2 regions of the Streptomyces sp. NPDC043812 genome follow, and region 2 is predicted to be linked to the other one. Evidence: riboswitches for the same ligand, from Rfam matches in the RefSeq annotation. Region 2 holds a riboswitch; the other holds the start of a gene.
What was found. Region 2 has a riboswitch for S-adenosylmethionine ahead of AC067Z_RS01810 (aminotransferase class V-fold PLP-dependent enzyme). Riboswitches for the same ligand answer to the same signal wherever they lie in the genome.
Positions count from the first base shown of each region.

Region 1: another riboswitch for S-adenosylmethionine. It lies ahead of thrC (threonine synthase); the one in region 2 lies ahead of AC067Z_RS01810 (aminotransferase class V-fold PLP-dependent enzyme).

Region 1 covers NZ_JBWKCY010000002.1:27,377-30,774, reverse strand. Annotated here, with positions in the region: gene thrC (threonine synthase) at 10-1,308, opposite strand; SAM riboswitch class I at 1,326-1,453, opposite strand; gene AC067Z_RS02800 (glucosyl-3-phosphoglycerate synthase) at 1,606-2,550, shown strand; gene AC067Z_RS02795 (hypothetical protein) at 2,589-2,795, shown strand; gene AC067Z_RS02790 (alpha,alpha-trehalose-phosphate synthase (UDP-forming)) at 2,852-3,398, shown strand, end outside.
Region 2 covers NZ_JBWKCY010000001.1:386,597-389,994, reverse strand. Annotated here, with positions in the region: gene qcrB (cytochrome bc1 complex cytochrome b subunit) at 1-483, shown strand, start outside; gene trpD (anthranilate phosphoribosyltransferase) at 608-1,672, shown strand; SAM riboswitch class IV at 1,749-1,866, shown strand; gene AC067Z_RS01810 (aminotransferase class V-fold PLP-dependent enzyme) at 2,069-3,398, shown strand, end outside.

The DNA of each region.
Region 1 (3,398 bases), on a different contig from region 2:
CTCGGGTGGTCAGTGGGCCAGGCCGGCGTCGCGGAACGCGTCCAGGCTCGGGCGGATCGTCGCGGTCGGACCGGTGGTCGGGGCGACCGCGTCCAGCGTCTTGAGGCCGTCGCCGGTGTTCAGCACGACGGTCGTGAGCGCCGGGTCGAGCACGCCCGCCTCGATCAGCTTCCTGGTCACACCCACGGTCACGCCACCCGCCGTCTCGGCGAAGATGCCCTCGGTGCGGGCCAGCAGCTTGATCGCGTCGACGACCTGCTCGTCGTTGACGTCCTCGACCGCACCGCCCGTGCGGCGCGCGATGTCCAGCACGTACGGGCCGTCGGCCGGGTTGCCGATGGCGAGCGACTTGGCGATGGTGTTCGGCTTCTGGGGGCGCACGACGTCGTGACCGGCCTTGAAGGCGGTGGACACCGGCGAGCAGCCCTCGGCCTGGGCGCCGAAGATCTTGTACGGCTTGTCCTCGACGAGACCGAGCTTGATCAGCTCCTGCAGACCCTTGTCGATCTTGGTGAGCTGCGAGCCGGAGGCGATCGGAATCACGATCTGGTCGGGCAGCCGCCAGCCGAGCTGCTCGCAGATCTCGTACGCGAGGGTCTTGGAGCCCTCCCCGTAGTACGGGCGGAGGTTGACGTTGACGAAGCCCCAGCCCTCGCCCAGCGGGTCGCCGATGAGCTCGGAGCAGAAGCGGTTGACGTCGTCGTAGTTGCCCTCGATGCCGACCAGTTCGCCGCCGTAGACCGCGGCCATGACGACCTTGCCCTGCTCCAGGTCGTGCGGGATGAACACGCAGGAGCGGAAGCCGGCCCGCGCTGCGGCGGCGCCGACCGCACCGGCGAGGTTGCCGGTGGAGGAGCAGGACAGGGTGGTGAACCCGAAGGCGCGGGCGGCTTCGACGGCGATGGCGACGACGCGGTCCTTGAAGGAGTGCGTCGGGTTGCCGGAGTCGTCCTTGATGAACAGGCCGCCGGTGACGCCCAGTTCACGGGCGAGGTTGTCGGCCTTGACGAGCTTGGTGAAGCCGGGGTTGATGTTCGGCTTGTCGGCCACGTCGGCGGGGACGGGCAGCAGGGGGGCGTAGCGCCAGATGTTGTTCGGGCCGGCCTCGATCTGCTCCCGCAGCTTCTGAGGATCGCCGCTCGGCAGGTCGTACGCGACTTCGAGCGGCCCGAAACACTCGGCGCACGCGAAGATGGGGCCGAGGTCGAAGCGCTGTCCGCACTCGCGGCACGAGAGTGCGGCGGCGGGTCCGAGATCGACGGACGCGGTGGCGGGGGTGGTGGTGCTTGCGACAGTCTGCGCAGCCATGGTGGCGAGGCCCTTTCTCCTCATCTTCCTCGTGACGCATCTCGCCACGAGACGGAATTGGCACCTTCCCCACCGTGACCTCGCGGTCGGCGGGAGGGTTGCCGGGGCTTCAACGGGCCGTTCCCTCTGCCCCTCTGGATGAGCGGTATTCGATTGTCGGCGAGGCAACCCCGGCATGCGCCGGTCACCTGCGTTGTTCAAGACTGTAACCGAAGGCGCGGACGGTTGAGATAGTCGTCCGAACCGCGAGATGGATCACAGGACCGACGGTGGACCCGATGTCAAGGAGACGCACCCGTGCTCGATGAGGTGGAGCGGTGGCTGGAAAGACGCTCGTGGTCAGCCGCCGACCGCACCCTGAACCAGCTGCTCACGGCCAAGGCCGGGCGTGGTCTGTCGGTCAGCGTCGTGCTCCCGGCGCTGAACGAGGAGGCGACCGTCGGTGACATCGTCACGGTGATCCGGCGCGAGCTGATGGAGGCGGTGCCGCTCGTCGACGAGCTGGTGGTGGTCGACTCGGGGTCCACCGACCGTACGGCCGAGCTGGCTGCGGCTGCCGGCGCGCGGGTGGTGCACCGGGACGCGATCCTCCCCCGGATTCCGGCCGTCCCGGGCAAGGGCGAGGTGTTGTGGCGGTCACTGATGGTGACCAGCGGGGACATCGTGTGCTTCGTGGACGCGGATCTGCGCGACTTCTCGGCGGACTTCGTGTCGGGGATCGTGGGCCCGCTGCTGACCGAGCCGGACGTGCAGTTCGTCAAGGCGATGCACGACAGGCCGCTCGGCAACGAGCCCGGGCAGGGGGGCCGCGTGACGGAGCTGGTGGCCCGGCCGCTGCTGAATCTGCACTGGCCTCAACTGGCCGGTTTCGTCCAGCCGCTGGGTGGCGAGTACGCGGCCCGGCGCAGCCTGCTGGAGCAACTGCCGTTCCCCGTCGGCTACGGAGTGGAACTGGGCATGCTGATAGACGCGCTGAACCTGGTGGGTCTGGACGCGCTGGCGCAGGTCGACGTGGGGACGCGCAAGCACCGCCACCAGGACGGCCAGGCGCTGGGCCGAATGGCCGCAGCCATCTACCGTACGGCCCAACTGCGCCTGGCCCGTGGTCACTTGGTCCGGCCGTCGATCACGCAGTTCGAGCGCGGCGACGGCGGATTCGTGCCGCGGACCCACACGGTGGACACCGAGGAGCGGCCCCCGATGCGCGAGATCGGTGAGTACGCGGCGCGTCGCGCGGCATAAGCCGGAACTGCCGTCCATTTTGTCTACATTTCCTATCTATGGACCCTATGGACCTCGTGATCGCCATGCACACGATCAACGGCGCGATGCCCCTGACCACCGAGTCGGCCGACGGCACCGGTGAACTGGCCCGCACCGGCTCCACCGCCGAGCAGCTGTGGCTGCTCGGCGGCATCGCGCTGAGCCTCACCGCCGCCGGTGTGGTCGCCGTCGTCGCGGCCCGCGGCCGTCGCCGGGATCACTGACCTGCGAGCAGGCGTACTCACGTTTGAGGGATTGCGGTACGGGCTAGGTTCGGCACATGGTCACCGATGCTGCACAGATCCTCGTCGCGTCCAACCGCGGCCCGGTCTCGTACACACTGACCGGGACCGGAGAGCTCGACGCCCGCCGCGGCGGCGGCGGACTCGTCTCCGGTCTCTCCGCGATCGGCTCCGACGCACAGTCGCTGTGGGTGTGTGCCGCCCTGGGCGAAGGCGACCGCGAAGCCGTACGGCGCGGGGTCGGCGAACCGGGCATCCGGATGCTCGACATCGACGCCGCCGTCCACGCGGACGCATACAACGGCATCGCGAACTCGGTGCTGTGGTTCGTCCACCACATGCTGTACCAGACGCCGCTGGAGCCGGTGTTCGACCAGGAGTTCCGGCGGCAGTGGGCCGCCTACCGGACCTACAACCGGGCCTTCGCGCAGGCCTTGGCGGAGGAGGCGGCCGAGGGCGCGGCAGTGCTCGTGCAGGACTACCACCTGGCGCTGGTGCCCGGCATGCTGCGGGAACTCCGCCCCGACCTGCGGATCGGGCACTTCTCGCACACGCCGTGGGCGCCGCCCGAATACTTCGCCATGC
Region 2 (3,398 bases):
GGTGTCGCCTGGGTCGTTGGCTACGTGATCATGCTGCTCGGTGGCGGAAACGACATCTTCGCGACGCACTTCCACCTGTCGATCAATGCGATCACCTGGTTCGTCCGCATCACGTACTTCGTCGGACCGGTCCTCGCGTTCATCATCACCAAGCGGATCTGCCTGGGTCTGCAGCGTCGCGACAAGGAGAAGGTGCTGCACGGGCGGGAGTCCGGCATCATCAAGCGCCTGCCGCACGGTGAGTTCGTCGAGATCCACGAGCCGCTCTCGCAGGCCGACCGGTACAAGCTCACCGCACACGAGCAGTACACGCCGGCCGAGATCGGCCCGGCGGTCGACGAGAACGGTGTCCGCCGCAAGATCGGCCGCATGGAGAAGCTGCGCGTCAAGCTCAACAAGGGCTACTACGGCGAGGACAACCAGATCGCCAAGCCCACCACCGAGGAGTACAAGGAGATCACCAGCGGCCACGGCCACCACTGATCGCCTGACCTGAAGGTCGCCACAGCCGAGGGCCCCGTCCATTCGTTGGACGGGGCCCTTCGCCGTAACCGGGGCTGGATAGGGTGGAGACATCTCTGTCGGCACGTGGACCCAGGAGTGGACCATGAACGTTGTGACCCCTGAAGGCGGCGACAGCGTGGCGGCCTACTCCTGGCCGAGCGTGCTGAATTCCCTCCTCGACAACCGTGACCAGAGCGCGGACGCCACCGCGTGGGCCATGGACCGCATCCTCAGCGGCGAAGCGACCCACGCGCAGATCGCCGGCTTCGTGGTCGCGCTGCGTGCCAAGGGCGAGACGGTCGAGGAGATCTCCGGTCTGGTCCGGACGATGTACGCGCACGCCAAGCTGATCGAGGTACCCGGCCCCAGCGTCGACATCGTCGGCACGGGCGGAGACGGGGCCAAGACGGTGAACATCTCCACCATGTCCGCCATCGTCGTGGCGGGTACGGGCGCGAAGGTGGTCAAGCACGGCAACCGCGCCGCGTCCTCCGCGAGCGGTGCGTCCGACGTTCTGGAGAAGCTCGGCGTCAATCTGGAGCTGACCCCGCAGCAGGTGGTACAGGTCGCCGAGCAGGCGGGCATCACCTTCTGCTTCGCGGTCAAGTTCCATCCCGCGCTGCGGCACGTCGCCGTTGCCCGCAAGGAGCTGGGCATCCGCACCGTGTTCAACTTCCTCGGCCCGCTGACCAATCCGGCCAAGGTCAAGGCGCAGGCGACCGGTGTCGCCGACGCGCGGATGGCGCCGATCGTGGCCGGGGTGCTCGCCGAGCGAGGCTCCTCCGCCCTCGTCTTCCGCGGCGACGACGGACTGGACGAACTGACGACCACCGCGACCTCCCGGGTGTGGCGCGTCCGGGACGGGGAGGTGCGCGAGGAGGCGTTCGACCCGCGGGACATCGGCATCGACCTGGTGCCCGTCGAGGCGCTGCGCGGCGCGGACGCCTCGTACAACGCGGACGTCGCGCGCCGGCTGCTGGCCGGCGAGACCGGGCCCGTACGGGACGCGGTTCTCCTCAACTCCGCCGCCGCGCTGGTGGCGCTGGAGCCGACGGACGGCACGCTGAACGAGCAGCTTGCAGCCGGTGTGGCGCGAGCTGCGCAGTCCATCGACTCGGGCGCGGCCCGGGCCGCGCTGGAACGCTGGGTGGCCGCGAGCAACTCGTAGCCGCGGGGCGGGGCGCGGTCCGGATACTGGACCGCGCCCTTGCGCAGTGCGAGACGTATGGCAAGATGCTTCCCAAGGTCATGAGTGACAGCGATTACGGCCCCGGCCCGCTGTCCGGCAACCCTCCGTCCGTGGCGGGGTGCCCCGGGTGAAGACCAGGCCGCAGGCAGCGAGGTCTGTGGCAAGCGCGGACCCCCGCGGCATCGTCGAATGCCGCGTCCCTGGGGTCCTGGTCCTCAAGGGAGCAGTCTCGTGAGCAAGCGAATGCGATAGGGCGTTTCCGCCCCTTCTTCCGTACACCTCCGCGCGGTCACTCCCGTGCGTCGAGGCCTTCCCCGTACCTCCGTTACGGGTTCGTCGAAGCCAACTCGCCTTTTCCTGCCGGGAGATACCGCCATGTCCGTGTGCCCTGACACCACCACTGCCTCCGCCGTCGCCAGCCCGTCCCCCACCGCGGCAGCCACCGCCGCTGTGACTGCCGCCGGCACCGTCGCTGTCGATGGCGAGCCCTGCTGCGCCGCCCCGCTGCCCGTTCTCGGCCGGGACGTCACCGTCCCGCTCGTCACCGGCGGCGAGGTCACCTACGCCGCCCTCGACTACGCGGCCAGCGCCCCGGCCCTGCAGCGCGTCTGGGACGACGTCGCCGCCTACGCGCCGTACTACGGCAGCGTGCACCGCGGTGCCGGCTACCTCTCCCAGCTGTCCACCGACCTGTTCGAGAACAGCCGCGTGGCGGTCCACGAGTTCCTGGACTGCAGGGACGACGACCAGGTCGTCTTCACCCGCTCCACCACCGACTCGCTGAACCTGCTCGCCGCCGCGCTGCCCGCCGAATGCCAGGTCTTCGTCTTCGAGACCGAGCACCACGCCTCGCTGCTGCCGTGGGGCGGCACCCGCGTGACCTACCTCAACGCACCCCGCACCCCCGACGACGCCGTACGGACGCTGGAGCACGCGCTCGCCGGCCGCGAGCCGTACGGACCGGCCCTGGTCTGCGTGACCGGCGCGTCGAACGTCACCGGTGAGCTGTGGCCGGTCAAGGAGTTGGCCGCGGCAGCGCACGCCCACGGTGCCCGCATCGTCCTCGACGCCGCCCAGCTGGCGCCCCACCACCCCGTGTCCGTGAAGGAGTTGGACGTCGACTGGGTCGCCTTCTCGGGGCACAAGCTGTACGCGCCGTTCGGCTCCGGTGTGCTCGCCGGCCGTGCGGACTGGCTGACGGACGCCGAGCCGTACCTCGCGGGCGGCGGCGCCTCGCGCAAGGTCGCACGGCGCGCCGACGGAGGCGTGGACGTCGAATGGCACACCACGGCCGCCCGCCACGAGGCCGGTTCGCCGAACGTCATCGGCGTCTACTCGATCGCGTCGGCGTGCAAGGCGCTGACCGACGCCGGTTTCGACGCGCTGGTCGCCCGCGAGCAGCACCTGATCGCGAAGGTCCGAGAGGGCCTGGCGGCGGTGCCCGAGGTCCGCGTGCTGTCCCTCTTCGGCGACGACGCACCGCGGGTGGGCGTCATCTCCTTCGTGGTGGAGGGCTGGAACAGCTCGCACTTCGCGGCGGCGCTCTCGGCCGAGTACGGGATCGGCGTACGGGACGGTCTGTTCTGCGCGCACCCGCTGGTGCGCACGCTGCTGGGCAGCGACCCGCAGGACGCGGGCGAGTGCGGGGCGCCGGAAGCGGAGCCGGGGGAGCGCTCGCTGAACGCGATCCGCGTCAGCTTCGGGG